3 regions of the Mesorhizobium sp. f-mel genome follow, and region 2 is predicted to be linked to each of the others. Evidence: riboswitches for the same ligand, from Rfam matches in the RefSeq annotation. Region 2 holds a riboswitch; each other region holds the start of a gene.
What was found. Region 2 has a riboswitch for cobalamin ahead of ACWUKX_RS18230 (aromatic ring-hydroxylating oxygenase subunit alpha). Riboswitches for the same ligand answer to the same signal wherever they lie in the genome.
Positions count from the first base shown of each region.

Region 1: another riboswitch for cobalamin. It lies ahead of ACWUKX_RS05135 (DUF1636 family protein); the one in region 2 lies ahead of ACWUKX_RS18230 (aromatic ring-hydroxylating oxygenase subunit alpha).
Region 3: another riboswitch for cobalamin. It lies ahead of ACWUKX_RS04925 (CbtB domain-containing protein); the one in region 2 lies ahead of ACWUKX_RS18230 (aromatic ring-hydroxylating oxygenase subunit alpha).

Region 1 covers NZ_JBSPTO010000002.1:224,044-233,949, forward strand. Annotated here, with positions in the region: gene ACWUKX_RS05125 (NADH-quinone oxidoreductase subunit A) at 1-266, opposite strand, end outside; gene ACWUKX_RS05130 (winged helix-turn-helix domain-containing protein) at 603-1,802, shown strand; cobalamin riboswitch at 1,832-2,035, shown strand; gene ACWUKX_RS05135 (DUF1636 family protein) at 2,074-2,505, shown strand; gene cobW (cobalamin biosynthesis protein CobW) at 2,502-3,539, shown strand; gene cobN (cobaltochelatase subunit CobN) at 3,558-7,112, shown strand; gene cobG (precorrin-3B synthase) at 7,109-8,452, shown strand; gene ACWUKX_RS05155 (precorrin-8X methylmutase) at 8,455-9,087, shown strand; gene ACWUKX_RS05160 (precorrin-2 C(20)-methyltransferase) at 9,084-9,842, shown strand; gene ACWUKX_RS05165 (precorrin-3B C(17)-methyltransferase) at 9,839-9,906, shown strand, end outside.
Region 2 covers NZ_JBSPTO010000014.1:68,801-78,706, reverse strand. Annotated here, with positions in the region: gene ACWUKX_RS18245 (molybdopterin-dependent oxidoreductase) at 1-104, shown strand, start outside; gene ACWUKX_RS18240 (FAD-binding oxidoreductase) at 101-847, shown strand; gene ACWUKX_RS18235 (hybrid-cluster NAD(P)-dependent oxidoreductase) at 964-2,094, opposite strand; gene ACWUKX_RS18230 (aromatic ring-hydroxylating oxygenase subunit alpha) at 2,118-3,365, opposite strand; cobalamin riboswitch at 3,582-3,784, opposite strand; gene ACWUKX_RS18225 (DUF680 domain-containing protein) at 4,300-4,506, shown strand; gene ACWUKX_RS18220 (DUF680 domain-containing protein) at 4,597-4,821, shown strand; gene ACWUKX_RS18215 (DUF680 domain-containing protein) at 4,894-5,112, shown strand; gene ACWUKX_RS18210 (ABC transporter ATP-binding protein) at 5,209-6,321, opposite strand; gene bglA (beta-galactosidase BglA) at 6,346-8,010, opposite strand; gene ACWUKX_RS18200 (carbohydrate ABC transporter permease) at 8,015-9,169, opposite strand; gene ACWUKX_RS18195 (carbohydrate ABC transporter permease) at 9,171-9,906, opposite strand, start outside.
Region 3 covers NZ_JBSPTO010000002.1:177,286-187,191, reverse strand. Annotated here, with positions in the region: gene ACWUKX_RS04950 (heparan-alpha-glucosaminide N-acetyltransferase) at 1-170, opposite strand, end outside; gene ACWUKX_RS04945 (MFS transporter) at 530-1,729, shown strand; gene ACWUKX_RS04940 (hypothetical protein) at 1,733-1,978, opposite strand; gene ACWUKX_RS04935 (SRPBCC family protein) at 1,930-2,202, opposite strand; gene ACWUKX_RS04930 (Rieske (2Fe-2S) protein) at 2,308-2,583, opposite strand; cobalamin riboswitch at 2,978-3,180, shown strand; gene ACWUKX_RS04925 (CbtB domain-containing protein) at 3,218-3,397, shown strand; gene ACWUKX_RS04920 (CbtA family protein) at 3,413-4,189, shown strand; gene cobU (bifunctional adenosylcobinamide kinase/adenosylcobinamide-phosphate guanylyltransferase) at 4,182-4,703, shown strand; gene cobO (cob(I)yrinic acid a,c-diamide adenosyltransferase) at 4,705-5,322, shown strand; gene cbiB (adenosylcobinamide-phosphate synthase CbiB) at 5,658-6,626, opposite strand; gene cobD (threonine-phosphate decarboxylase CobD) at 6,625-7,680, shown strand; gene ACWUKX_RS04895 (tyrosine phosphatase family protein) at 7,677-8,186, shown strand; gene ACWUKX_RS04890 (creatininase family protein) at 8,368-9,171, opposite strand; gene ACWUKX_RS04885 (RidA family protein) at 9,260-9,643, opposite strand; gene ACWUKX_RS04880 (ABC transporter substrate-binding protein) at 9,897-9,906, shown strand, end outside.

The DNA of each region.
Region 1 (9,906 bases), on a different contig from region 2:
TGGCTGAAAGACACGGCCCACGGGAACAGGAAGGCCACTTCCAGATCGAAGATGATGAACAGGATCGACACCAGGTAGAAGCGGATGTCGAACTTCATGCGGGCGTCGTCGAACGAATTGAAGCCGCACTCATAGGCGGAAAGCTTTTCCGGATCTGGGTTGCGGAAGGCCACCAGGAAGGGGGCGGCAAGCAGCGCCAGGCCGACGACCAGCGCCACGCCGATGAACAGGACGATGGGCAGGTACGAACTCAACAATGCGTTCATGCTGCAGCTTTCCGTTGGCGGCCAATCCACTCTGATTACAGCACCGGACCCACTTGCGGAAGCGTGACAGTTTAACCACTGAACCGTTTTAGGAGGCTCTATGCTGCAACGCGGCGAGGGTTAGCGCAGCGCTTTCGGCGAAGCAAGTCAAACCTTGTTCAAAACACGGTGCCTGGACGGCATATCCGGATAAACTGGTCCGATCCGCTCCTGTTTGATTTCTTTCAACTTTCACTCCAGTTTTCTCTCCTGACATAGATGCCGCCAAAACCCTGCTAGCATGGCGCGGAATCATCGTCCAAACCTTGGGTCGAACGCCAACAGAGTGCCGTCTGCATGAAGGAAAAAATCTCGCTCGCCATGGCCCGGCGCATCGCGCTTGCCGCACAGGGGTTTGCCGATCCTCGCCCTAACAGCACGCCTGATCGCCGCCATCTGGCCCGCGTCCTTGCCCGCACCGGCCTGCTGCAGATCGATTCCGTCAGTGCGGTGGTGCGTGCTCACTATATGCCGCTCTATTCGCGGCTTGGCCCCTACCCGCTTGCGCTGCTCGACAACGCCGCCGTGACGCGCAAGCGCAAAGTCTTCGAATATTGGGCGCATGAAGCCTCCTTTCTGCCGGTCGAGACCTATCCACTGATGCGCTGGCGCATGGAGCGGGCCGAGCGCGGCGAGGAAATGTATAACGGGCTGGCCAAGTGGGGCCGCGAACGCGCCGCCTACATTGAAGACATCTATCGCGAGGTCGTTCAACGCGGCCCGATCGCCGCTTCCGCCCTGGAAGGCCAGAAAGGCTCGGGCGGCTGGTGGGGCTGGAGCGATGCCAAGCACGCTTTCGAATGGCTGTTCTGGGCCGGCCGCATCACCACGGCGTCGCGTCGTGGCTTCGAGCGGCTCTACGATCTGCCGGAGCGCGTGCTGCCGCCTGCGATACTTGCCCTGCCAGTGCCCTCCCCTGAGGATGCGCACCGCGAATTGCTGCGCATTTCCGCCCGCGCCCACGGGGTCGCGACGGCGGGCGACCTGCGCGATTATTTCCGCCTCTCTCCAGCCGACATCAAGGGCCGGATTGAGGAACTAGTCGACGCCGGCGATCTTTTGCCCGTACGCGTCGAAGGCTGGGACAAGCCTGCCTATCTTTACAAGGACGCCCGTTTTCCGCGCAAGATCAAGGCGCGTGCGCTGCTCGCTCCGTTCGATCCCGTCGTCTTCGAGCGGGCGCGCACGGAAAGACTGTTCGACTTCCGCTATCGCATCGAGATCTACACCCCCGTCGAAAAGCGCCAGTACGGCTATTATGTGCTGCCGTTCCTGCTCGGCGAAAGGATCGTGGCGCGCATCGACCTCAAGGCCGACCGCCCCGCCGGCGTGCTGCGCGTCCATGCCGCCTATGCCGAGCCCGGCGCCCCGCCGAAAACCGCCGCCGAACTCTTCGAGGAGTTGAAGGTGATGCAGGGTTGGCTGGGATTGGAGCGCATCGACGTGACTCCGGCCGGCGACCTGGGTTCGGCTCTCGCCAACATTGCCGCATCGTAGACGTGCGTTGACACGACTGCCTGCACAGGCCTAAATCCAATCCAGACGGTCTCCTCTCGGCAAAGGGAGGAGCCAAGAGGGAATGCGGTGCGAAATTCCGATTTCAAATCCGCGGCTGTCCCCGCAACTGTAAGCGACGAGCCAAGGCCGAAAACCACTGGGACGGTCCCGGGAAGGCGGCACCAAGGCGATGACGCGCGAGCCAGGAGACCTGCCGTCTAGGACAAAAGAATCCGATCGCCTGGCGGGTTTTCCGGGCAAGGAGCCTGATTTGGAACGCGACAGCAGTTTTTCGGCTGAGACAGCGGACGTATTGCCCGATAGTGATCCCCTGGCCGGCATCACGGTGATTGTCTGCGCCTCCTGCCGTGACGAGACCGGCTCCGACGCCCATCCCCGCGCCGGCGAATTGTTGGCCGAAGACACGCGCCGCGCCGCCTCCGGCGAAAATATCCGTATCCGCAGCGTCGAATGCCTCGGCAACTGCAAGCGCCGGCTGAGCGCCGCGATCCTGCGCGACGGCTGCTGGAGCTACGTCTTCGGCGACCTGACCACGACAAGCGGCGCCGATCTCGTCGCTGGCGCAAAGCTCTTCGCCACCTCGACGGACGGCCTCATTCCGTGGCGCGGCCGCCCCGATTGCCTGAAGCGCGGCCTCATCGCCCGCATCCCTCCCCTCGACCTTTTGAAGGATCAGATATGACCGCTTCCGTCTCCCGCGTGCCCTGCACCGTCGTCACCGGCTTCCTCGGCGCCGGCAAGACGACGCTGATCCGCCATCTGCTCGAAAACGCCGGGGGCAAGCGGCTGGCCATCATCGTCAACGAGTTCGGCGACATCGGCATCGACGGCGAGATCCTCAAGGGATGCGGCATCGACACCTGCCCCGAGGAAAATATCGTCGAGCTGGCCAATGGCTGCATCTGCTGCACCGTCGCCGACGATTTCGTCCCGGCGCTCGACCAGATCCTGTCGCTGACGCCGAAGGTCGACCATATCCTGATCGAAACCTCTGGGCTGGCTCTGCCCAAGCCGCTGGTCCAGGCCTTCCAGTGGCCGTCGGTGAAGAGCCGGGTGACCGTGGACGGGGTCGTCGCCGTGGTCGACGGACCGGCGCTGGCCGAAGGCCGCGTCGCCAACGACATGGACGCCCTGCAGGCGCAGCGCGCTCAGGACGAGACGCTCGACCACGACGACCCGGTCGAGGAGGTGTTCGAGGACCAACTCGCTTGCGCCGACCTGATCATATTGTCGAAGAGCGACTTGATGGACGCCGCCGGTTCGGCCCGCGCCAATGCCATCATCGGCGAGCACACCGCGCGCGCCGTCAAGATCGTGCCGACCTCGCAAGGTAAGGTCGATCCGTCTGTGCTGCTCGGCCTCGGCCTTGCCGTCGAGGACGACATCGAGAACCGCAAGACCCACCACGACGACGAACTCGACCACGAGCATGACGACTTCGATTCCTTCGTCATCAACATTCCGTCGATCGCCAATCCCGATGAGCTGGCTTTGCGTGTCGCCACGGCGGCGGAGGAAGAGAACGTGCTGCGCGTCAAGGGTTTCGTCGACGTCGGCGGCAAGCCGATGCGGCTGTTGCTGCAGGCTGTCGGTCCGCGCGTCAATCACTATTACGACCGCGCCTGGACCGCTGAGGACGACCGCCGTTCGCGTCTCGTCGTCATCGGTCTGAAAGGGCTGAACCGCCCGGCCATCGAGCGTATCCTCGCCGGCTGACCCCAGGCACGAGCCGCGATGCACATCCTCACCACAACATCCGCCTCGCTCGACGATCTCGCCGAGCCCGTTGATCTCAGGCAGACGCCTGCGGATGTCGTGGCGCTGTCCTTCACCGACAGCGATCTGGCCGGGCTGGCGGCGGCGTGGAAAACGGATGCGGATCGCCTGCCGTCGATGCGCCTTGCGGCTTTACGCGACCTGCGCCATCCCATGTCCGTCGACCTCTGGATCGACAGCGTCGCCCGCCACGCCAGGGTTATTTTGGTTCGCATTCTCGGCGGCTATGACTGGTGGCGCTATGGCTGCGACCAGCTTGCCTCGACCGCGCGCGCACGCGGCATAAAACTGGCGCTGCTGCCCGGCGAGAGCCACGACGAGGATCTGCGGCTGATCGAATGCTCGACGCTGCCCCGCGAAGAGCTCGACGGTCTGCTCAACTATTTTCGCGAGGGCGGCCCGGCCAACATGACAGCGCTGGTGCATCGGCTGGCCCGGCTGGCGGGATCGGACATGGCGGTCGCGGAGCCGGTCAGCGTGCCGAAGGCGGGCTATTATGAGCCGGGACGCGGTGTCGTCCCCCTCCCCCTCGAGGGGAGGGTCCGGCCGCAGGCCGGGGGTGGGGTCCTCTCTGAAGTGCGCCGACACCCTGAAGCGCTTCGACAGAAAGAAACGTCGCGCACTGCCGCAACGACCCCACCCGGCCCTGCGGGCCACCCTCCCCTCGAGGGGGAGGGATACGCCGCGCCTGTCATTCCCATCCTGTTCTATCGCTCGATGCTGCTCGCCGCCGATGTCGCGCCCATCGACGCTCTTTTTGAGGCGCTGAGCGCGCGCGGAATGGCCCCCGTCCCCATCTTCGTCTCCAGCCTCAAGGACCCAGCATCGCTCGCCTTCGTCGAAACCGCGCTCGCAGCGCTCAACCCTGCCGCGATCATCACCGCGACGGCTTTCGCCTCCGGCGCCGAGCCCGGCGTCGAAACCCTGTTCGACCGCGCCGGCGTGCCGGTCTTCCAGGTCATCGTCGCGACGACTCGTCGTGACATCTGGCAAAACAATCAGCGCGGGCTGGCGCCCGCCGACCTCGCCATGCATGTCGTATTGCCGGAGCTCGACGGCCGCATTCTGGCCGGCGCCATTTCCTTCAAAGGCGAGAGCGAAACCGACCCGGCACTGGCCTTCCGCGCCTTCGCCAACCGGCCGGAGCCGGACCGCGTCGCGCAGGTGGCGAACCGTGTCCAAGCCTTCATCCGCCTGCAGCGCACGCCGCGCGCGGAACGCAAGCTCGCCATCCTGATCCCCGACTATCCGAGCGCACCCGGCCGCACCGGCTACGCCGTCGGCCTCGACGTGCCGTCCAGCGTGCTGGCAATGCTGCACGACTTGAGCGAACAGGGCTACGCCGTTGAAGAGATTCCGCAAACGCCGCGCGCGTTGCTGAAGATGCTGGAGCGCAGCGAAGGTGGATTGGGACTAGGGGACTATCTCGACCTTTCGACGGAATTGCCGGCTGAGGCAATAGCTGCCGTGACGGCCGCGTGGGGGAATGCGGCAGATGAGACAGGTTTGTGCGACGCACCCCCCTCTGTCCTGCCGGACATGCCCGGCAGGACAGAGGGGGGTGTTCAAGCGCCCACCACCGCAAATTTCCCCTTCCGCGCCGCCAGCTTCGGCAACATCACCGTGGCGCTTGCGCCTGACCGTGGGCGCTCACTCGACCGCCGCGCCGACTACCACGACCCGACATTACCGCCGCGCCATGCGTTGATCGCCTTCGGTCTTTGGCTGCGCAAATCGGTCGGTGTCCATGCCCTCATCCATGTCGGCGCCCACGGCACACTGGAATGGCTGCCCGGCAAGACCGTTGCGCTCAGCGAAAACTGTTTTCCCGAGATCGTGACTGGCCCCCTGCCCGTCATCTACCCGTTCATCGTCTCCAACCCGGGAGAGGCAGCACAGGCCAAGCGGCGCATTGCCGCCGTAACGCTTGGCCATCTGCCGCCGCCGCTGACCGGCGCCGGGCTGGATGAGAGCCAGCACCAGCTTGAACGGCTGGTCGACGAATATGCCCAGGCCGACGGGCTCGACCGCCGCCGCCGCGATCGCCTGGCGAAACTGATCGTCGAAACCGCGCAAACGACCGGCCTCGCCTCCGAAGCTGGCGTCGCCGGAACCGACGCTCCCGACGAAGCGCTGCGCCGCATCGACGCCTGGCTCTGCGACCTGAAGGATTTCGCCATCAAGGACGGCCTGCACATCTATGGCCGCTCGCCCGGGGGCGAAACCGATCCTTTGCGCAAGCAAAGTGCGGCGGCTGAGAAAGCAGCGCTCCTCGCCGCCCTCGACGGCCGCCATGTCGCCGCCGGCCCTGCCGGTGCCCCGGCGCGTGGCCGACGCGATGTGCTGCCAACCGGCCGCAATCTGTTCACATCAGATCCACGCACCATGCCGACGCCGACGTCCTTCGATCTCGGCAGGGCGGCGTCCGACGAGGTCTTGCGCAGCTACATGCAATCGCATGGCGACTGGCCGCGTTCGCTGGTCATCGACCTCTGGGGCTCGGCGTCGCTGCGCACCGGCGGCGAGGAGATCGCGCAAGGCCTGGCGCTGATGGGCTGCCGGCCGCAATGGGATTCTGCCACCGGCCGCGTCACCGGCATCGAGGTGCTGCCGCCGGCCACGCTTGGCCGCCCGCGCGTCGACGTTACCTGGCGCATATCAGGCCTGTTTCGCGACATGTTCCCGACCCAGATCGCCCTGATCGACGCTGCCGCGACTGCTGTCGCGGCCCGTGACGAAAACGCGTCCGAAAACCCGCTTGCGGCAAAAACCCGCGCGGATGGGAAGATCAGCCCGCGCATTTTCGGCACCTCGCCCGGCACCTACGGCGCCGGCGTCGAGCAGTTGCTGTCGAGCGGCGACTGGGCCGCGCGCGAGGAGATCGGCCGCGCCTATCTCGACGCCACCTCGCATGCCTATGGCGGCGCCGAGGGCGAAGGGATTTCGGCGCCCGGGGCATTCGAGGATCGTATCGCCGAGGCCGACCTTCTCGTCCATACCGGAGACGACCCTGGCCGTGACATTCTCGAAGGCTCCGCCGATGTCGCCTTCATCGGCGGCTTTTCGGCAGCACTAGCCGCACTCGGCAAGAACGCGGACGTGATCGTCCTCGACACCACGGACGCGCAAAAGCCGAAGCCGCGCTCCGTTGGCGAGGCGGTGTCCCGCGTCGTGCGGGCGCGGGCCGTAAACCCGCGCTTCATTGCCGGCCAGATGCGCCATGGGCCGCGTGGTGCTTCGGAATTCGCCGAAACGGTCGACCGGCTGGTCGGCTTCGCTGAGACCACCCATGCCATATCGGGCACGCTGATCGAGGTCGTGCACGACGCCTATCTCGGCGATCCCGTGGTTCGCGCCTTCATCTTGCGCGAGAACCCTTCCGCCGCGAAGGTGATCGCCGAGCGGTTTCTGTCGGCGCGGAGGCGCGGTCTCTGGCATCCGCTGCGCAATTCCATCGATGACGATCTCGCCGCACTGATCGCCGAGGCCCAGGCGCTGGGGGTGGCCGCATGAACGCCTTCTCACGTCGCGGTGCCTGCCCCGCTTTGTCCGCGTCGATGCAGACCGGCGACGGGCGTCTGGTGCGGCTCAATCCGGTCGCCGGAGGACTCTCGCCGAAGTCCTTGCTCGGACTCGGTGAATCCGCCTTGCGGCATGGCAACGGCATCATGGAAGTGACCGCACGTGGTAGCCTGCAGATACGCGGCCTGACGCCGGCAAGCGCCCGGCTGCTGGCGGTGGAGGTCGATGCAATGGGTATCGCCGTACGCACCGGCGTGCCGGTCGAGACCGGGCCGCTTGCGGGGCTCGATCCCGAAGAGATCGCCGATCCGCGCCCGCTGGCGGAGCGGATTCGGGCGGCAATCGAGGACGCCGGGCTGGTACAGCGCCTCGGGCCGAAGGTTTCGGTAATCGTCGATGGCGGCGGGCGGCTGACCATGGATGCGGTCTCGGCCGATGTCAGGCTGGCTGCGATGCGGATTGATGCGGGTGTCCAGTGGCTGGTAGCCGTTGCCGGCGACAGGCAGAATGCGACGCCGCTCGTCATGGTAGAGGAAGATGCGGCGCGTGATATCGCCGTCGCGATTCTGAGAATGGTTGCCGAAAAAGGCCGTGAAGCCCATGCAAGGGATTTGTCGGAGAGGCAGCTAACATCTCTCGCCAGTTGGCATTCCTTCGCGCCCGCGAAGGATCGCCTTCCTCTCACGGCCGCGCCAGCTCCTTCGCCAATCGGCCTATTCCCTCTCGGCGGTGATGCAACCGCCCTCGGCATCGGCCTGCCCTTCGGCAGCATGCCGGCGCAAAAACTCATCGACCTCATACAACAGGCCTTCGCCCTTGGCGCCATCGAAGTTCGCCTGGCGCCGGGCCGCGCGCTGCTATTCCTTGGTCTTCAGTTGTCCGGCTGCACTTCCCTGAGAGATGCCGCCGCCACCCTCGGCTTCGTCACCGACGCTGCTGATCCGCGCACCAGGATCGCCGCTTGCCCCGGTGCGCCGGCCTGCGCCTCCGGCCGGATCGCGACGCGCGACATCGCCGAGACCATCGCTGCGGAAGACCGCGACATCCTCGACTCCTCGCTCACGCTTCATATTTCCGGCTGCGCCAAGGGCTGCGCGCATCCCGGCCCGGCGGCGCTGACGCTGGTCGGCGGCGAAAACGGAGCCGGTCTTGTCGTGGACGGGACGGCAAAGGCCCTTCCTGCCGGATACAGGCCAGGCTATGACGCCGCGCGCGGCGTTGGCCGCATTGCGGCAGCGATCCGCGAAGCACGACTTCGAGGCGATACCACCGCCGCCTGCCTGACAAGGCTTGGCGCGGCCGGTATCGCCGAACTCTATCGACAGGAATAAACATGGCCGCCTACGACTATATCCATGACGGCACGGCCATCTATGAGCGCTCCTTCGCCATCATTCGCGCCGAGGCCGACCTGTCGCGCTTTTCCGATGCCGAGGCCGATGTCGCCATCCGCATGATCCATGCCTGCGGCCAAGTCGAGGCCAGCAGGCACTTTGTTTTTTCCAGTGATTTCGTCGCCGCCGCACGCACGGCTTTGGCGGGTGGCGCGCCGATCTTCTGCGACGCGGAGATGGTCTCGCACGGTGTCACCCGCGGCCGGCTGCCGGCCGGTAACGAGGTGATCTGCACGCTGCGCGATCCGCAAACGCCTGACATCGCGAAAAAGATCGGCAACACACGCTCCGCTGCAGCCATAGACCTGTGGGGCGAACGCATGGCCGGTTCGGTCGTCGCCATCGGCAATGCGCCGACAGCACTTTTCTACCTGCTGGAAAGATTGCGCGACGGCGCGCCGAAACCGGCTGTTATCATCGGCATGCCGGTCGGTTTCGTCGGTGCTGCCGAATCGAAGGATGCGCTGGCCGAGAATTCCTATGGCGTGCCCTACGCGATCGTGCGCGGCAGGCTTGGCGGCAGCGCCATGACGGCCGCCGCACTCAACGCACTGGCGAGGCCGGGTCTGTGAACGCGATTGCAAAAGGCAGGCTTATTGGCGTCGGCACCGGTCCCGGCGACCCCGAGCTGCTGACGCTCAAGGCCGTGCGCGCGCTGACCGAGGCCGACGTGGTCGCGCATTTCGCCAAGCGCGGCAACAACAGCAATGCGCGTGCCATCGTCGGCGCGCATTTTCGTCCTGATTTGATAGAGTTGCCTCTGCTGTATCCCGTGACCACCGAAATCGACAAGGAGCACAGCGATTACCGGTCGCAGATAGCGGATTTCTACGAAGAGTCGGCCGAAAAGGTCGCCGTGCATCTCAGCGCCGGCAGGATGGTCGCGGTGCTTTCGGAAGGCGACCCGCTGTTCTACGGCTCCTACATGCATCTGCATGTCAGGCTGGCGCACCGCTTCCCGACCGAGGTCATTCCCGGCGTCACCGCCATGTCCGGCTGCTGGTCGGCGACCGGAACGCCGATCGTCCAGGGCGACGATGTATTGACCGTGCTGCCGGGCACGATGAGCGAATTCGAGCTGACCCGCCGCCTCGCCGACACCGATGCCGCCGTCATCATGAAGGTCGGCCGTAACCTGCCCAAGATCAGGCGTGCACTGGAAGCGACCGACAAGCTGGCGCGCGCCGTCTATGTCGAGCGCGGCACCATGCCGGGCGGCGTTTCGATGCGGCTGGCCGACAAGCAGGACGACAAGGCGCCCTACTTCGCCATCGTGCTGGTGGCCGGCTGGTCAGGCCGGCCCGCCGCATTGGGAGCCGAAACATGAGCGGCCGCCTGACCGTCATCGGCCTCGGACCAGGCAATGCCGACCAGGTGACGCCGGAGGCAAG
Region 2 (9,906 bases):
GGCTGCAGTTCACCGAGCGCGACGAGCCCGGGTTCTGGGAGTTGCGCGGCTATCACATCTATGGCGACCCGTGGCGCGAGCAGCGCTATACGGGCGATCCATGAGCGACGGGCCGGCGGCGCAGTCGCCCTGGCAGACCGTCACCATCCGACGCATCGAAAAGCGCACGCCGCGCGTCACCAGCTTTTTCCTCGAGCCGTCGCGGCCCTTCGCCTATCGTGCCGGGCAGCATGTCGATGTCAGGCTGACGGCGCCGGATGGCTATCAGGCGCGTCGCTCCTACTCGATCGCCTCGGGGCCGGAAGCCGGCGAGATGATCGAACTGGCGATCGAAAGGCTCGATGATGGCGAGGTCTCGCCGTTCTTCCACGATATCGCGGCTGTTGGCGACGAGGTCGAATTGCGCGGACCGCTCGGCGGCCACTTCGTCTGGTACGACGGCGACGGCGGTCCGCTTCTGCTGGTCGGCGGCGGGTCCGGCGTGGTTCCGCTGATGGCGATGATCCGCCATCGCGCGGCGCGCAGATCGGCGGTGCCCGTGGCACTGGTGTTTTCCGCACGGGTCTGGGACGAGGTGATCTTTCGCGACGAGCTGATCGGCCTCGACGATCGTCGCGACGGCTTCGATCTGGTGCTGACGCTGACCCGCGAGGCCGCCCGGCGCCCGGCGGACTATTCGCGGCGGGTCGATGCCGCGATGATAGAGCAATCGATGGTGCGGCTGCCCGCGCCGCCAAGGTCCGCCTTTGTCTGCGGCTCGAATGCCTTCGTGTCGGCCGCCGCTCAGGCGCTGATCGATGCCGGCGTTCCGGCAGGCCTCATCCGCACCGAGCGCTACGGGGTTTGATGCATGTCGCGCAAAAGTATGCAGCGGTTTTGCGATAATGACATGCATAGAAAACGACAACGTAAGCGCGTCGCATAAGGCCGGCCAAACGCGACGCGCTTTAGCGGCCTCGCCGGTCAGGCGTCGATTTCGAGCGCCGTCAGTGGCTTCGAACAGCAGGCAAGGATGAAGCCGTCGTCGATCTCGTGATCGAGGATGCCGCCATTGTGGCTCATCTCGACTGTGCCCGAGACCTTTTTCACCTTGCAGGTTCCACACAGGCCGAACTCGCAAGCCGCTGGGATGCGCACGCCCGAAGCGCGCGCCGTCTGCAGCACGGTCTGGCCGGCAACGCAGTCGGCATCGACATCCGAAAGCGAAAAGCGGATCGGCGTTGCGGCCTCGGCAGGTGTCTCGACCCCGCCCTCTGCCGGCCCACCCTTTGCCGGCCCACCCTTTGCCGGTGATGTGAACGGGGCCAGTATTTCCTCCACCACTGGGGCCGCAAAGCTCTCCTGATGATAGTTGGCCATATCGAATCCGGCCGCCTCAAGCATCTGCCGCACGGCGCGCATGAACGGGTCGGGACCACAGCAGAAAATTTCGCGCTCGCGAAAATCGGGCGCCAGCAGCGGCAGCCGTATCGCGTCGATCCGGCCCATATGGCCGAACCAGCCCTCGCGGCTGGAGCGCTCCTCGATCATGAAGCCAAGCGTTAGGCCCGGCATGCGGCTGCCGAGCAGTTCGAGCTCCTTGCGGAAGATGATCTCCTCGGGCTTTCGTGCGCAGTTGACGAAGCCGACATCTGTCCATGGCGCGCAGTCGTTCAGCCAGCGCAGCATTGACATCATCGGCGTCACGCCGGAGCCGGCCGAAATGAACAGATACTTGGCCGCGGGGTGGCTGTGCAGCGAAAAGTCGCCGGTCGGCCCATAGGCTTTCACGTGAACGCCGGGTTTTAGATTGTCGAACATCCAGCGTGTGCCGAGGCTGCCGGCCTGCGCTTTCACCGTCACCGCGATCGAGAACGGCCGCGACGGCGAGGACGACAGCGTATAGGTCCGCATCAGCGGGCCGTCAGTGGTCGGCAGTTCCAGCGTCACGAACTGCCCCGGTCTGTAGCGGAACCAGGTCTGGTTGTCGGAGCGGAAGGTGAAGGTCTTCACGTCAGGCGCCTCGTCGCTGACGCCGATCACTTCCAGCACCTGAAGCCTGTCGTTCCAAGGCGCCATCTCGTCGAGATGGCGGTAGAGCCCGAGATCCGTCATCGAGTTCATACCCTTGACCTTTCTCAGGCGACGCTGCGCAACGCCGGCCGGCCGTCCTCGGCAAGGCGCGGCCCGATGAAGGAGGCGTACCATTCGACGAACTGGATGACGCCGCCCTCATGCAGTTCAGAATAGGGGCCGGGCTCATAGGCCGGCGACAGGATGCCGAAGGCGTTTTCCTCGACGATGCGGCGGTCCTGATCGTTGGTCTCGGTCCAGACACGGGTGAGTTCGGCGAGATCGTAATCGACGCCTTCGACCGCGTCCTTGTGGACGAGCCATTTGGTGGTGACGGCCGTTTCCGTGGCGCTGATCGGCAGCACGCGGAAGGTGACGGCATGGTCGCCGAGGATGTGGTTCCAGGTCGTCGGATAGTGATAGAGCAGCAGCGAGCCGATGCGCTCGGTCGAAACGCTGTCGGAAAGGTTCTTCTTCACCGCGCGTCTTCCCGTCATCGTGTAGCTGACGGCATCGCGCAGCAGCGGCGCGCGGGTGGCACGATACTGCCCGGCCGGATCGATGCGGAACCTGCTCGGCAAGCCCGCCGCCTCGCATTTCGCCCAGTGCATGAGCATCTCCGGATCGCTATCGGCGCCCTGCACGCCAGTCACGGTCGGCGCTTCCGGGAATGTCTTGCACAGTTCCGGATGGTTGCCGGCGCAATGGTAGCACTCGCGGTTGTTTTCCCAGACGAGCTTCCAGTTGCCCTTCTCGACGATGGTCGATTCGAAGGCGATTTTTGCGTCGCGCAGCCGGTGCGGCAGGAGGTAAGGCTCGATCATGGCGCGCATCGGCGCGAAATCGGCGGGCTTCTTGGCCAGGCAGATGAAGATGTAGCCGCCAACGCTTTCGCAAGCCACCGGCTTCAGGCTGAACTGGCTCTTGTCGAAGCCGTCCGCCATCTGCCTTGCGAACAAAAGCCGGCCATCCAGCTCGTAGGTCCACTGGTGATAGGGGCAGACAAGCTTCGCCGCCGTGCCTCTGTCGGCGTTGCAGACGCGGCTCCCGCGATGCCGGCAGGAATTGTGGAAGGCATTGATCCTGCCTTGCTGGTCGCGGACCAGCACGACCGGATAGTCGCCGACCTGGGCAGTGATGTAGCTGCCCGGCTTCGGCAACTCGCAATCGTGGCCGATGAACAGCCAGTCGCGATACCAGATCAGCTCCATGTCGAGCTTGAAGAAATCGGCATCAGTATAGAAGGGCTGCTCGAGCGAATAGCCTGCCCTGCGGCCGTGCAAGAGCCTCAGCATGTCGTTGCGCGCATCCATGTCCTGTTCCTTATAACCGTCGCATCGGCCCGAAATCGGAATCGATTTCGGAAAGCACGATGCGCAATTCAAAGTCTTCGAGCGTGTTTTGTGCGTCCAAATGGACGCACGTCGCTCCAAAGACTGAACTGGTGGTGATGGAGGAAGGATCGCTCGCAGGCCGGCGGACAGGCCAGACATGCATCATCCACCTCTTGACCGCCCACCGCGATCAGTCGTGTCTAGAAATCTCGGGCTGGTTTCCGGGCTCTGGAGTGTCCTTGCGGACTCATCGCGACACCTTCCCAGGCTTGTGGCCCAGTGGTCTCCCGTTGCGACTTGAACTCCACCACCGTTGCGGGGGCAGCGCCGGGTTCTGACCGGCTTCCCAATTCTCCGCTTCGTCGTCACCAAGCGGCACCTGAGTTGGCGTGATCTAATCATGACGGATGGCTGACTGTCGGCATGAAAGCGACATCGTATCCATGCGGCGCGACACGGCGGCGAAACCCTGTGGGCCGGGATTTGAGGGGGATGAATTTGCACCCGGCTGCGAGCGCTGCCGGTTCTGAAGGCACGCCGGATTTAACCATTGCAGGGCGCCTAAATGGTTAACGATTCGACAACAACTCAGCACCGGCTTTTAAGCCGCATCTAAAATCGAACCGAACGGTTCGTTTCTGTTGACAATGCGTGCATGACGCTGTGAACGCAGGTCGGGCAATTCGTCAAATGGTCGAATGGCGCCTTTGGCATAAACCTCTGAAACAAAAAATAAAATAACCCTACTGGAAGCATCTGGTACAATTTCAAGGTGTAGATTCTTGGTCCACACGGAACAACTTAGTGATTGGAATCCGCCGAACAACCTTCCCACATCGGGGCTGTCCGACGCGAATTCCTCCCAAGACACGCCGCTAGACGGACGGAAAATTAAGATACTGGAGTACCAAAAATGAAAAAGATTGCTCTTACTGCCGTCGCCGTTCTGGCCATCACCGGCAGCGCCTTTGCTGGCAGCGACCATTATGGGTCCAACGGCGCCAACCAGCCGGCCGCTGCGGTCGACAACAGCTCGTATACGGCTTCCATTCAGAAGCCGGCTCACGCTGAAAAGCCCGTTGTCCAGGGCGCCGACCGCAACCTTTTCGGCAACAATTAACAGCTGATCCCAAACAGCAGAGCGGCGTTGTCTTTCATAAAGACCGCGGCCGCCGCGCTGAGGGGATACGACAATTCAGGAGTACTAGAAATGAAGAAGATCATTCTTGCCGCCGCCGCCATTCTGGCCGTCTCCGGCAGCGCTTTTGCCGGCAGCGACAATTTTGGATCGAACGGCGCCAACCAGCCGGCCGCTGCGGTCGACAACAGCTCGTACACGGCTTCGATTCAGAATTCGGCTTCGGCGCAGAAGCCGCTTCCGGCTGACGAGAAGCCCGTCCACGGCAGCGACCGTAACCTCTTCGGCAACAACTAGTGTCGATCCCAACAGCAGCGGCGGCATTTGCCCGCCGCGCTGGTGGAACACGAAAAATCCAGGAGTACTGAAATGACGAAGATCCTTCTTGCGACCGCCGCCGTTCTGGCCGTCGCCGGCAGCGCATTTGCCGGTAGCGACAATTATGGATCGAACGGCGCCAACCAACCGGCCGTAGCGGTCGACAGCTCGTACACGGCTTCGATCCAGAATTCGGCCCCGGCGCAAAATCCGGTTCCGGCTGACGAGAAGCCTGTCCACGGCAGCGACCGCAACCTGTTCGGCCGCTAACAGCGACCTGAACGCACAAGAGCGGCGGGCTTTGCCCGCCGCTCTTGTTTTTTGCCTTCGCCAAACTGCCTGTATCCAGCAGTTAGGCCGCCGGCCTCAGGCTGCCTTTGCTTCCGCTTTGTGGAGTGTGAAGGAATGTCCGTCGGCATCGAAAATATGCAGGTCGCCGGCATCGGCATTCAACCGCAGCGCAGCACCCCGCTTGACCTCGACATTGCCGGGCAGCTTGGTCACCAGCGGCAGTTCGGAGCGGCCGATGTCGACATAGACGAGCTGAACCTCGCCGAGTTGCTCGACATAGTCCACCGTTCCCTCGAAAAGATAATCCGTCCCGGTGGCGATCATCAGATCCTCAGGCCGCACGCCGAAGCTCACCGAAGCGCCCTTCACTGACGCTGGCGTGGCGATCGGCACCGTCGCCTTGCGCCCGCCGACATGACTGACGACGGTCGGGTCGCCTGATTTGTCGATCGTCGCCGGCAGGATGTTCATTGCCGGCGAGCCGATGAACTGGGCAACGAACAGATTGCCGGGTTTCTTGTAGAGATCCATCGGCGTGCCGACCTGCTCGATATGGCCCTCCTTGAGGACCACGATGCGGTCCGCCAGCGTCATCGCCTCGACCTGGTCGTGGGTGACGTAGATCATCGTTGTAGCCGGCATCGACTCCTTGAGCTTGGCGATCTCGATGCGGGTGGCGACGCGCAGTGCCGCGTCGAGGTTCGACAGCGGCTCGTCGAACAGGAAAACCTTCGGGTTGCGCACGATGGCGCGGCCGATGGCGACGCGCTGGCGCTGGCCGCCCGACATCGCCTTGGGCAGGCGGTCGAGATATTTTGTCAGCTGCAGGATTTCCGCGGCCTGGCGCACTCGCTTGTCGATCTCTGCCTTGCTCTCCTTGCCGATCTTCATGGAGAACGCCATGTTGTCGTAGACGGTCATGTGCGGATAGAGCGCATAGGACTGGAACACCATGGCGATGCCCCGCTTCGACGGCGGCACGTCGTTGACCACCTCGCCGTCGATCCTGAGCTCCCCGGAGGTGATTTCCTCAAGCCCGGCGATGGACCGCAGCAAGGTCGACTTGCCACAGCCGGAAGGGCCGACGAAGACGATGAACTCGCCCGACTTTATGTCGAGGTCGATGCCGTGGAGAATGTTAAGATTGCCGTATGATTTCTTCACTTGCCTTAGCGTGACATCGGCCATGATTCCCTCCAGTGAATTGCAAATTCAGTTGACACGCCCGAACCAGGCGCCGTAGCCACCGAGGCGGATAGAGCCGACGCCAGTCTGTCCCGAAAACCCGTGCCCCGGCAAGGGCTGCAGCGAGCGTCCGCCGACATCGATTTCGGCCGGTCGGCTGCCGAGATTGAAGGCGCAGACGATCTGCTCGTTGCCCTCGCAGCGCGTGAAGGCGACCGTATCGCCCTGGCTTTCGATGAAGTCTATTTCGCCCTTGGCCAGCGCCGGACGCAAACGGCGGAAAGCGAGAAAGCGCCGGTAGTGTTCGAGCAGCGAGCTGTCGTCGCCCTGCTGCACATCGACCGCTTGCGAAAGGTGCTTGGCGGGCACGGGCAGCCACGGCCTCGCCTTGGAGAAGCCGCCATTGCCGTCCGCGCCATTCCAGACCATCGGCGTGCGGCAGCCGTCGCGGCCCTTGAACTCCGGCCAGAAGCGGATGCCGTAGGGGTCCTGCAGGTCCTCGAATTGCAATTCCGCTTCGCCAAGGCCAAGTTCCTCGCCCTGATAGATGCAGACCGAACCGCGCAGTGACATCAGCAGCGCCGAGATCACCTTGAGATAAGCGGTCTGGTCGGCCTCGCCCACCGCCCAGCGCGAGGCAGTGCGCATCACGTCATGGTTGGAGAAGGCCCAGCACGACCAGCCGTCGCTGGCAACCTTGCCGAAGGCTTCCAGCACCGAACGCACCTTTGCCGCGCTGATCTTTTCGGGCGCCAGGAAGTCGAACGAATAGCACATGTGCACGCGCTTGCTGCCGGCGGTATAGGCCGCCACCACCTCGAGCCCGCGCTGCGAATCGCCGACTTCGCCGACCGCCGCCGTCGCCGGATATTCGTCGAGCAGCGCGCGGAAGCGTTCGAGGAAGCCGAGATTTTCGGGGCGGCTCTTGTCGTAGAGATGGTCCTGGTAGTTGTAAGGGTTGACGGAAGGAGCGGTCTGGTCGTTGCGCTCTTCGGGCGGCAGCGGCGGATTGTCCTCCAGGCCCTGGCTGTGGAAGTAGAAATTGATTGTGTCGAGGCGGAAGCCGTCGACGCCGCGCTCCAGCCAGAAGCGGGTGACATCGAGCAGCGCATCCTGGACCGCGCGGCTGTGGAAGTTGAGATCGGGCTGCTCGGCCAGGAAATTATGCAGGTAATATTGCTGGCGGCTGGTGTCCCACTGCCAGGCCGAGCCGCCGAAGATCGACAGCCAGTTGTTGGGTGGCGTGCCGTCGGGCTTGGCGTCGGCCCAGACATACCAGTCCGCCTTCGGGTTGGTGCGGCTCGAGCGGCTTTCCCTAAACCACGGATGGATGTCGGCGGTATGCGACAGCACCTCGTCGATCATCACCTTGAGCCCGAGCCTGTGCGCCTCGGCGGTCAGGGCATCGAAATCGGCCAGCGTGCCGAACATCGGATCGACGTCGCAATAGTCTGATACGTCGTAGCCGAAATCCTTCATCGGCGACTTGAAGAACGGCGAGATCCAGATGGCATCGACGCCGAGCGCCGCGATATAGGGCAGCCTGCGGATGATACCCCTGAGGTCGCCGATGCCGTCGCCGTTCGAGTCCTGATAGCTGCGCGGATAGATCTGGTAGATCACGGCACCTCGCCACCAGTCGCGGTCGACAGCGAGGTCGGGGCTCAACGTTGCTTTCACAGCGGCTTGCATGATCTCAACCCCCTTTGACCGAGCCGGCGAGCAGCCCGCGGACGAAATAGCGCTGCAGCGAAAAAAACACGATCAGCGGCACGACAATGGTGATGAAAGCCGATGTCGTCAGGATCTCCCAGTCGCCGCCGCGCGAGCCGAGCAACGCGTTGAGCTTGGCGGTCAGCACGATCTGGTCGCCTTCGGTGCCGAGGAAAACCATCGCGACCAGCAGATCGTTCCACACCCACAGGAACTGGAAGATGGCGAAGGAGGCCAGCACCGGGAACGACAGCGGCAGCACGATCTTGACGAAGATCTCGAAATCGCTGGCGCCGTCGATGCGCGCCGACTCCATGATTTCGCGCGGCAGGCCGGCAATGTAGCTTCTGAGGAGATAGATGGCGAAGGGCAGGCCGAAGCCGGTATGCGCCAGCCAGATGCCGAGATAGGTTTTCGACGGCACGCCGAAGAAGCTGCCGACGCCATTGTAGAGTTTTAGCAGCGGGATCAGCGACATCTGCAGCGGCACGACCAAGAGCCCGATGATCACCGCGATGAGCAACGCCCGGCCGGGAAAGCGCATCCAGGCCAGCGCATAGGCGGCGAACGCCGCGATCAGGATCGGGATGACCGTCGCCGGAATGGTGACGGTCAGCGAATTCATGAAGGAGCGGCCGATGCCCTCCGAGAACAGCACCGTATTGTAATTGTCGGTGGTGAATTTCGGTGGCGCCGACGAGGCGTAGTAGACGCGCTGGCCGCGTTCACCCTCGAAGGGCTTGGTCGAGGTCATAACGAAACTGCCGTCGGCGTTGAGCTGCAAGGTCTCGCCGTCGCCGAGATCGGCTGTCGTGCCGGCGGGATATTGCGTCGGTGCCGACGACTTGACGCCGAAGGCGCTGATGTCGCGGGCCGGATCGTCGCCGAAGATGTTGCCCTCGAGGACGAACTTGCCGTCCTTCTCGACTTGCGCCGAGGCGGGTGGCAGCCGGCCCGCTTCCGTCTGGGTGGAACTGGCAAACGAGTTCCACCAGCCCGAGGCGATGATCTGATCCTTGTCGCGCAGCGACGAGACGAGAATGCCGAGCGTCGGCACGGTCCAGATCGCGACGAAGATGAAGACAGCGATATGGACGCCGAAACGGCTGGCAAAGGACTTTCCGGTCGAGACAGTCATCTCAATGTCCCCCCGTCTCTTTGTTCGCCTGGCGGATGTTCCAGACCATGATCGGAATGACCGCGATCATGATGATGATGGCAATGGTCGCGCCGCGGCCGAAATCGCCGCCGCCGCGGAACATCCAGTCGAACATCAGATTGGCCAGCACCTGGCTGTTCCATTGGCCGTTGGTCATGGTCAGCACGATGTCGAACACCTTCAGCACCAGGATGGTGATGGTGGTCCAGACGACGGCGATCGTGCCCCAGATCTGCGGCACCATGATCTTCCAGAAGATCTGGAACGGATTGGCGCCGTCGATGACGGCCGCTTCCAGCGTCTCTTCGGGAATACCTCGCAAGGCCGAGGACAGGATGACCATGGCAAAGCCGGTCTGGATCCAGATCAGGATGATCATCAGGAAGAAATTGTTCCAGAACGGCAGCGATATCCAGACCTGCGGCTGGCCGCCGAAATACTGGATGATGGCGTTGAGCAGGCCGATCTGCGTCTGGCCAGCACCACGATACTCGTAGATGAATTTCCAGATGACGCTGGCGCCGACAAACGAGATGGCCAACGGCAGGAAGATGAGGCTCTTGGCGATGGTGCCCCACCAGATCTTGTCGGTGAGGACGGCGATGATCAGCCCGAGGAAAGTGCAGGCGGCAGGCACGACCGCAAGCCACATGATGTTGTTGAGGATGGAGGTGCGGAACTCGCGGTCGCCGAACGCCCATTCATAATTGGCGAAG
Region 3 (9,906 bases), on a different contig from region 2:
CAGCCGAAGGCGGTCAGGCCGGGATCGGTGTAGCCGAAGAATTCGAGATCCCAGGTGAAATGGTAACTCGCCATGGCAAGCAAAGCGACGCCGCGGGCGACGTCGATGGCGATGATGCGCTTCGGCTTCGGTTGATCCTGAACGGATACGGTCAGCGTGTCGATGCTCATGGTCTCGCAATTCTGATTCAGCAGAGCAAGACGACTATCACGATTGCGCCGGACAAAAGAAGGCGGCCACACACGGCCTCGGCTCCGCTTCGCGCCGGCGTCGCATCAAGGCCGGCATTAGAGCGACGTGCGTCCACTTGGACGCACAAAGTACGCTCTAACGCTTTTGAATCTACGCATCGTGCTTTCCGAAAATCGATTCCGATTTTCGGGCCGATGCGGTAGGCCAGCGCCGGAAAGCCTTTGGCCGGTTCGCTTTTTGCCGTGAACGGGTCGGTTTCCTGTTACCGACCCAGGGATGGCCACGGCAGATTTGGCGCTCACGTCCTGCTTTGGGCGATTCTGCTTCGGGGACAGCAATGGCTACCCATGTGCGCCATCCAATCGCGCTTCCGGCCTTGCGACCGGCGGATGCGCGCACCTTCGCCTCGCTCTATGCGGTCGAATCCTTCGCGCGCGCCACCGTGTCGAGCGTCATCCCGATCCAGGCCTACGAAATCCTCCGCAACGAGCAGATCGTCTCGATCCTCTACACCGTCGTGGCGCTGGCCGGCCTGTCGGTGACGCTGTTCATGCCGATGCTCATCCGGCGCTTTGCTCGACGCTGGGTCTACACATCAGGTGCCTGCCTGCTTGCCGTCGGCTCGCTGTTCTTCGTCACGCACACGCTCACCGGGCAGCTGGTGGGCATGCTTTGCCGCGTGATGGGCGCCAGCGCGTTGTCCATCACGCTCAGCCTCTACATTATGGACCACATCCGCAAGACCGATTTCATGCAGGCCGAATCGCTGCGCATGGCGTGGTCGATGCTCGCCTGGACAAGCGGGCCGACACTCGGCATCTTCCTCTACACGCGTTTTGGCATCTATGCCGCGCACGGCGCGGTCGCCATCTTCGCCATGGCCCTGCTGGCGCTGTTCTGGACCTACCGGCTCGGCGACAATCAGTCGATCCGCCCTGGCAAGACGCGGCCGGCCAATCCGCTTGCCAATATCGGCCGCTTCGTCGCGCAGCCGCGTCTCAGGCTGGCCTGGCTGATCGCCTTCGGCCGCTCCTGCTTCTGGACGACATTTTTCGTCTACGGGCCTTTGTTCATGGTGATCACAGGCGAAGGCGAGCTCGCTGGCGGCCTGCTGGTCTCAGCGGGCAATGCGCTGTTGTTCACGGCCATCTTCTGGGGCAGAGTGGGACAGCGTTTCGGCGGCCGGCGAACCATGACATCAGCCTATTTCGCCCTGTCGGCCATGCTGCTGGCGGCGGGCGCCGTCGGCGAATCCGTGCCGTTTCTTACCGGCGCCTTGCTGCTGTGCGGCGCGCTCTTCGCCATCGCTCTCGACGCGTTGGGCTCGACCGCCTTCTTGCGCTCGGTGCGGTTCTATGAAAGGGCTGAGATGGCGGCGGTCTATCGCACCTATCTCGACTTTTCCGAGCTGACACCGCCGTTGGTCTATTCGGTGGTGCTGGCGTTTTTCGGGCTGGGCTCGGTGTTCGCCATGCTCGGCCTGCTGGCGGCGGTCTGCGGTTTTGTCACCTGGCGGTATCTGCCGAAGTCGCTTTGATCGTCAGAATTTTGGTGAAAGCGTTGTATGCCGCTCGCGCACCCAGTTGTGGAAGCGATGCAATTCATATTCCTCGGGCATCAGCATGCCGGCCTTGTGGCGCACCAGCCGGACGGTCCTGACATAGTCGACATGGCCGACGATGAACATCGACGGCAGGTTGGTGGCGTAGGTCTGCCCGGCGGAACGCTTGGCTGAAGTCAGGTCGGGAAAGACCGGGCCGTGGACGCGCGCCCGTCTCGCGACCATGTCTCGGCTCCGGCCCGCAGGCCACCGGAAAACTCCGGCGCATCATTGTCGGCGTGACGCGCCCATTCGGGGTCGTCGTGCCGCCCCATCAGGCCGCGGCCATAGATCGACACCAGCCGCGACAGGTCCTTGTGGACGCATGGGCAATGCAGGCACTCGTTGAAATTCTCCCAGAAGATCTTCCAGTTGCAGTTCATGACCTTGCGCAGCATATGGCCTGACACCAGCGTCTCCAGCGGTCAGTTGGCGAGGTCGCCGGAGGCGGGATCGAAGGTTGTCTCGGCCGAACCGTCGGCGTCTTCCCTGAGATTGACGAAGACGAAACCGCCTCATACCGACAGCGCTACGCGGTAAAGTGGATGATCGGCCTTGTCGAAGCCTTCAGGCAGCGATTTCGACGGCACGCGCACGAGATCGCCGCGCAGCGAATAGGACCAGGCGTGGTAGGGGCAAGTGATGAGCCGCGCCTTCAGCCGACCTTCGCTCCCCCGGCAAAGCTGCGAGCCGCCATGCCGACAGGTGTTGTGGAAGGCGCGCAGCTCGCCGGTCTCGTCGCGCAGCACGACGATCTCCTCAGTGCCGACACGGAACGTCCTGAACGCCAGCGGCTGGGCAAGGTCGGCCTCTCGGCAGACGAGCAGCCAGCTTCGATACCAGATGGCGTCGAGATCGCGCTGATAGGCTCGATGTCCCAGTAGGCCGATGACGGCAGCGACGGTTCAAGTCGCGTCAACCGTTATAGGGATCGTGCTCGCTCGGGCTGGGCTGCATGACCGGCTCCTGTGATACGCCAGCCGACACCCGGTCGCGAACATTGTCAATCGCGGCGCCGGGCTGGGCTGGCCTGCCGAGAGGCGCATTCGCGCCGGTGGCTGGCGGAATTTGGTTTGCCGGACGCGACGATTCTGCCTATAGTCGCAGCTGTCGTCGGTTCCGTTTGGAGCCGCGCATGATCCCGGAACCGGAATCGGTTCCGGGATCATGCGCAGAGTCTAAGTGTTAGAGCGTCCTCGTGCGTCCATTCGGACGCACGGCGCCCTAAAGGGAATGCGGTGAGGGCGAATTGTTGGCCCAATGCCGTGGCTGCCCCCGCAACTGTGTGCGGTTAGTCCTCTCCATATGCCACTGAAGAGTTTCTTCGGGAAGGTGGGGAAGGGCGTTGATCCGCGAGCCAGGAGACCTGCCGGCGACAGGAAAACTGACTTCTATGCCCTCGGGTGGAGGGCGAAAGGACAAGACATGAATACCGCTTCCGTCTCGCTCGGCACTTCCGTCTCCTCGCAGTCGCGCTTCGTGCAGCTGGCGCTTGCTGCATTTCTCGGCATTTTCGTGATGGGCTTTGTCGGCTTCTCGCATATCGATGCGGTCCACAATGCCGCTCACGACTATCGGCATTCGATGGCGTTCCCCTGCCACTGACGAGGGGCTGACATCATGACACTGTTTCGCAACGTCGTGTTCATCGCGGCGATCGCAGGGCTTGTGGCAGGCGTCGTTCTCGCCTGCATGCAGGCCTATGCCACGGTGCCGCTCATTCTGAAAGCGGAAGTCTACGAACAGGCCGGCGGTGGTCACACGCATGACCATGCCGCGGCGCCGGCTGCGAACGCCGGGGATACGAATGCCATGACCAGCGCGGCGCCAGCGCCGGCCGAAGCTGCCGCCCCGGAAGAGGAGGGCTGGACGCCGGCCGATGGCTTCGAGCGCTTCGCCTTCAATATCGTTGCCAATGTGGTCACCGGCATCGGCTTTGCGCTGATCTTGGTCGCCGCTTCGGAGTTCGCCGGCGGCATCGGCAATTGGCGTCAGGGCCTGTTCTGGGGCTTTGCCGGCTTTGCCGTATTCACGCTGGCTCCGAACCTTGGCCTGCCGCCCGAATTGCCAGCGATGCCGGCGGCCGATCTCACCCAGCGCCAGATCTGGTGGACGGCGACCGTGATGGCGACCGCGGCGGGTCTCGGCCTGCTTGCCTTCCGCAAGTCGTTGCCACTGGCGCTGATTGCCGTAGCGTTGATCGTGGTGCCGCATATCGTTGGCGCGCCGCAGCCCGACAGTTTCGAATCGCCGATCCCAGAAGGCCTGCATCACCAGTTCGTGGTGGCGGTGACGCTGACCAATCTGGTGTTCTGGCTGGTGCTCGGCGGCATCGTCGGCGTGGTGCGTGGCCGCTTGACCGGCACCGCGACCGGCCTGCGCGACAGCTTTGCCTGATCGCGTTACCGGGACGCTGACCCTGGTCATCGGCGGTGCACGCTCCGGCAAGAGCGCGCATGCCGAAAAATTGGCGACGGCCTGCCCGGCGCCGTGGGCCTATATCGCCACGGCGCAAGCCTATGACGACGAGATGCGCGAACGTATTGCGCTGCATCGGTCGCGGCGCGGCGAGGGCTGGACGACCATCGACGCGCCGCTCGATCTCGTCGGCGCGATCGAGGCGCTGCCTGACGGCCGGCCCGTCCTGATCGACTGCCTGACTTTGTGGCTGACCAACCATATGCTGGCCGAACATGACGTTGAGGCCGAATGCCGAGGGCTGGCGGATGTGCTGTCACGACCGCGCGGGCCGTGGTTCGTGATTTCCAACGAGGTCGGCCAGGGCATCGTGCCGGACAATGCGTTGGCTCGCCGGTTTCGCGATGCCGCCGGCCGGCTCAACCAGCAAGTCGCGGCAGTGTCCGATACGGTGCTGCTGATGGTGGTGGGGCTGCCGCTCAAGGTGAAGTGACATGTCTGATGCTATCGATCCCAAGGACGAGGAGCGCCATCGCGCCAAGATGGCCAAGCGCAAAGCGGTGCAGGACGCCGAGGTCGCGGCAAAGACGGTCGAGAAGGGGCTGCTGATCGTCAACACCGGGCCCGGCAAGGGCAAGACCACTGCCGCCTTTGGGCTGGCGCTGAGGATGCTCGGCTACGGCAGGCGCGTCGGCGTCGTCCAGTTCATCAAGGGCAAATGGCACACCGGCGAGAAGGACGCCTTTGCCGCCTTCGGCGACCGGGTCGTCTGGCATACAATGGGCGAGGGCTTCACCTGGGAAACGCAGGATCTGAAGCGCGACATCGCCGCCGCCGAAGCGGCCTGGGCCAAGGCGCTCGAGCTGATGACCGATCCATCGATCAGCCTTCTGGTGCTCGACGAGCTGAACATCGCGCTGCGCTACGATTATCTCGATCTCGACAAAGTGGTGACGGCGCTGATAGGGCGCCGCGAAAACCTGCATGTCGTCGTCACCGGCCGCAACGCCAGACCGGCGCTGGTCGAAGCCGCCGATCTTGTCACCGAGATGTGCGTGACCAAGCATCACTTTTCCGCCGGCGTGAAGGCACAGCAAGGCATAGAGTTTTGAGCGTTTTGCCCGCGGTTAGGCAGCACGTAACTCGTACTGGAGACGACCGATTATCGAAAGTCGGCGCCGCCCCTCAACCCCCTGCCGGGACCTTCTCCCGCGAAGGACGGGGAGAAGTGGCTTGGCCGCAACGCTGGCGATCCCCCTCTCCCCGTCCTTTACGGGGAAATGGTAAGGGTGAGGGTGAGGGGTAGCGCTGACCTGAAGGTTCGTCCTGGTCGCGAGCTCGCGATTCCTTGCTTAGTGACGGCAGATGGTGCTGATTTGCGCCTATGACCCGCCCCGAGGCGGGTTTTTACTTTTTGCCGATCTCGACCGGCCGCGTTGCACTGCGGTCACGCACCGACGACAATCACTGACAGCAAGCCGAACAGCGCGATCAGCAAAAAGTCGGCGACCCGATAGAGTTTCAGCGCCCGCCTGATGTCGGCGCTCTCGGCATCGCGGTGGCCGCCTTCCCCCATGAACGCATCGTCGACGATGACGCCGTCATAGGAACGCGGGCCGGCGAGCGCCAGGCCGAGCGCGCCGGCCATCGCCGCCTCCGGCCAGCCGGCATTGGGCGAGCGGTGCTTTGTCGCGTCGCGCTGCACGGTGCGCCAGGCGTTGCCGGCATCGGCGCCTTTGACGAAGAAAGAGGCACCCACGATGAGCAGTGCGGTCAGCCGCGACGCCGGCAGGTTGATCAGATCGTCGAAGCGCGCTGCCGCCCTGCCGAAGGCCTCGTGGCGCGCGGTGCGGTGGCCGATCATCGAATCGGCCGTGTTGGCGGCCTTGTAGGCGACGCCGCCGGGCAGCCCGCCGACGCCGATCCAGAAGACGGGCGCAACGACGCCGTCGGAAAAATTCTCGGCCAGGCTTTCGATCGCCGCGCGGCAGACGCCGGCTCTGTCGAGCTTTTCCGGATCGCGGCCGACGATCCTTGAGACGGCAGCACGGCCGATGTCGAGTCCACCATTGTCCAGTCCGTCGGCCACCGCCTCGACATGCTCGGCCAGGCTCTTCTGCGACAGCAGCGACGCCGCCAGGATTGCCGTGAGGACCAGTCCGGCTGGAATGCCCGAAAGCATGGTTTCCACGGCGAAGGCGATGGCGGCCGGCACCAGCACGATGATCAGCAGCGCATGAACACCGCGCCGGCGACGCAGGGCGTCGGAATCAGTATCGCGGTTGAGCCTGCGGTCGAGAAAGGATATCAGCCTGCCGAACCAGGTGACGGGATGGCCGATGGCGCCGAACAGCCAGGCCGGGTAACCCACGGCGAATTCAACAACCAGTGACAGGAAAGCGGTCAGGATCGACATGAAGTCTCTTGATGGAGCGGCGACAGTGGTGGATCACGGCGGAAGCCTTGGCCGGGCGAGGGCGCTTTTTCCGCATGCGCCGCAGCCCTTCGTCGACCTCTCGACCGGTATCAATCCGCACTCCTATCCGTTTTTCGATCTGCCCGCCACCGCCCTGTCCAGATTGCCGGAAGCAGCGCGGGTCCGCGAGTTGGCCGAAGTCGCGGCAAGCGTTTATGGCGCGCCATCGGCAGCGAATGTGGTGGCGACGCCGGGCACGCAGATCCTGTTGCCGCGCGTCGCCTCGCTGGCGAGCCCCGGCAAGGCGCTGGTGCTCGGGCCGACCTATGCTGAACATCAGCGGGCAGCGGCAATCGCCGGCCATGCTGTGACGGAGGTCGATGATTTCGAGGTCCTGGCAGGAGCCGATCTCGCCATCATCGTCAACCCCAACAATCCGGACGGGCGCATCATCGAACGCAAGAAGCTGCTCGATCTTGCCGGAAAATTGTGCGCCAAAGGCGGGTTGCTGGTCGTCGATGAGGCGTTCATGGATGTCGGGCCGCGCGCGGAAAGCCTGGCCGGCGATGTCGAGCAAGGCGGCATTGTCGTGCTGCGTTCCTTCGGCAAATTCTTTGGCCTCGCCGGCCTGCGGCTCGGCTTTGCATTGGCCGACGCGCTGACGGTCGAACGGCTCGAGGCGCAGTTCGGGCCATGGGCGGTCGCCGGCCCAGCGCTCGAATACGGTATCCGCGCGCTTGCCGACAGCGGCTGGCGGGCGGAGATGCGATGCCGTCTGGCAGAGGATGCAGCACGGCTCGATGCGTTGTTCGGCCGTTTCGGCGTCTCAGTCGCCGGCGGCACCACGCTGTTCCGCTATATCGGGCTGGCGGACGCCGCCGGACTGTTTTCGGCGCTTGGCGAGCGCGGCATCCTGCTTCGGCATTTTTCCGGCCGGCCGCATGTGCTGCGCGCCGGGCTGCCGGGTCCTGACGAAGAATGGCAGCGGCTCGAATCGGCTCTTGCCGACTGGGCGCAACAGCGTGACGATAACACCAAGGAGGTCAAGCAATGATCCATGTCTGTTCGCTATCAAAGGTCGAGGAAACGGTCGCGAGAACCGGCGCCGAGCGGCTGCTTTCCCTGCTGGCTGCCGGTACCGAGGTGACGCGGCCGGCGTCGATCGCCCGGGAAAACCATCTGCACCTGGTCATGCATGACATTGCGGTGGCGCAAGAGGGCATGACCATGCCGGGCGAAATCCATGTCCGCGATCTGCTCGATTTCGCGCGCCGATGGGATCGTACAAGGCCGCTGGTCGTGCATTGCTATGCCGGCATCAGCCGTTCGACCGCCTCGGCTTACATCATCGCGGCGGCATTGGCGCCGAAGCGCTGCGAGGTCGAATTGGCTGAGACGCTGCGCGCGTTGTCGCCGACGGCGACACCTAACCCGCGGCTGATCGCGGTCGCCGATACGCTGCTCGATCGCAACGGCCGCATGATCGGCGCGATCCAGGCGATCGGGCGCGGCGCGGACGCCTTCGAAGGCACGCCTTTTGAGTTGAAGATCGACGCCTAATGCATGTCGCCCAAAAGTGCGCAGCGATTTTGGGATAACGAGATGTATAAAAACAAGAGCTTAAAGCGCGTCGCATAAATCCGTTCAGACGCGACGCGCTTTAGAGTTTGGCCAAGATCTTTTCCGAAACCCGGTTTCCGCTGTTTGCCGCGCTGACCTTCGGTTCGGGACCATGGCCTGACTATGCCAGCCAGTCGGCCAGCTTCGCCTTGCGCACATCCTTCAACAGGCTGATGAAGCCGTCCGCCTGATGGTTGGCGGTAAGCCTGCCCTTTTCGGCCGTTGCAATGCTGGCGTCGCCGACCACGCCGTTCGGGTTGAGATCGGTGGCGATCCAGGCGAAGGCGTGCGTTCCGGTGTGGCGCAGCAGTGAAAATTCCTTTTCGGCGCGGGCGACGTTGGACACGAAATTGTCGGCCTTTGCCATGTCGACCAGATCCGGCCGGAAATGCAGCATCAGCGAGGTCTCGACATCGCCGCCATGGATGCCGTGGCGATCCTCAAGCTCGGTATACATGCCGGCCGGCCGGCCAAAGCGCTGCCAGCTCGTCTTCACCGCCAGCATCTTTGCACGCACGCGCAATTCGCGGGTGATGATGCCCATGATCTCTTCGTTCCCGCCATGCGAGTTGACGACGATCAGTTTCCTTAGCCCGGCCCGCGCGATCGACAGGCCAAGCTCGGTCCACGCCTCGATCAAGATCGGCGCCGGCAGAGTGAGGGTTCCCGGTGCATGCAGGTGCTCGTTCGACTTACCCACCGCCTGGACGGGCAGGATGCGGATGTCGAGATCGGCGGGCAGGCGGGCGATCACCGTGTCGAGCATGCCGGTCATGATCGAGGTGTCGGTCGAAACCGGCAGATGCGGGCCGTGCTGTTCGATCGCCGCCACCGGCAGAACGGCGATCGTCGCTTCCGGATCGATCGTGGCGTATTCGGTGGTCCGGTAGTCGCCCCACCACACGCGTTTGTTTGCAGCGGTCATGTCATGCCTTTTCGATAGACTGGCCTTTTCGATAGACTGGCCTCTTCGATGCACGGCCAGACCTAGCGCGGGAAGGATCGCCTGTCGATCACCCTGCCGCGATGACCTCGATCTCGACCTTGAATTCCGGCCGCGCGAAACCGGACACGATCATCAGCGTCGAAGCCGGCGCCGGGCTGGTGAACAGCCGATCGCGAACGTCCATATAGGGCCGCAGGAAGGCGCGGTCGGTGACATAGGTGTTGATGCGGACGATGTCGGAAAGTCCAAGCCCGGCCTCGCCAAGAATCGCCGCGATGTTCTGAAAACAGAGTTCGGCCTGTGCGCCGGCATCCGCCGGGATCTGATCGTCCGGAGCGATGGCGACCTGGCCCGAACACAGCACCAGCCTCTTGCCGGGAGGCACCTCGATGCCATGACTGTAGCGGGCGAAGGGCGGCTTGATCGACTTCGGCGCCAGGAATTTGAACATGAAAATCTCCAATCTGATGTCAGCCTAAAGCCGGATTGGCGGCCCATTCAAGATGCAGTGCATACTATCAGGGCGATTGTGGACAGGCGTTCAAAAAATAGGCACGATGCCCCCGGTACAGCATGACCGTCCGGCCTTCGTGCACCACCGTTGCGCAGGCGGGCGGCCTCGGTGATGGCATGCGTCTTGCTTCTTGAGTCGATGGTGTCGAGCCCGGTGCGTGGCGCGCCGGAGCCAACAGAGGGTGGTGTGGATGGACGGAA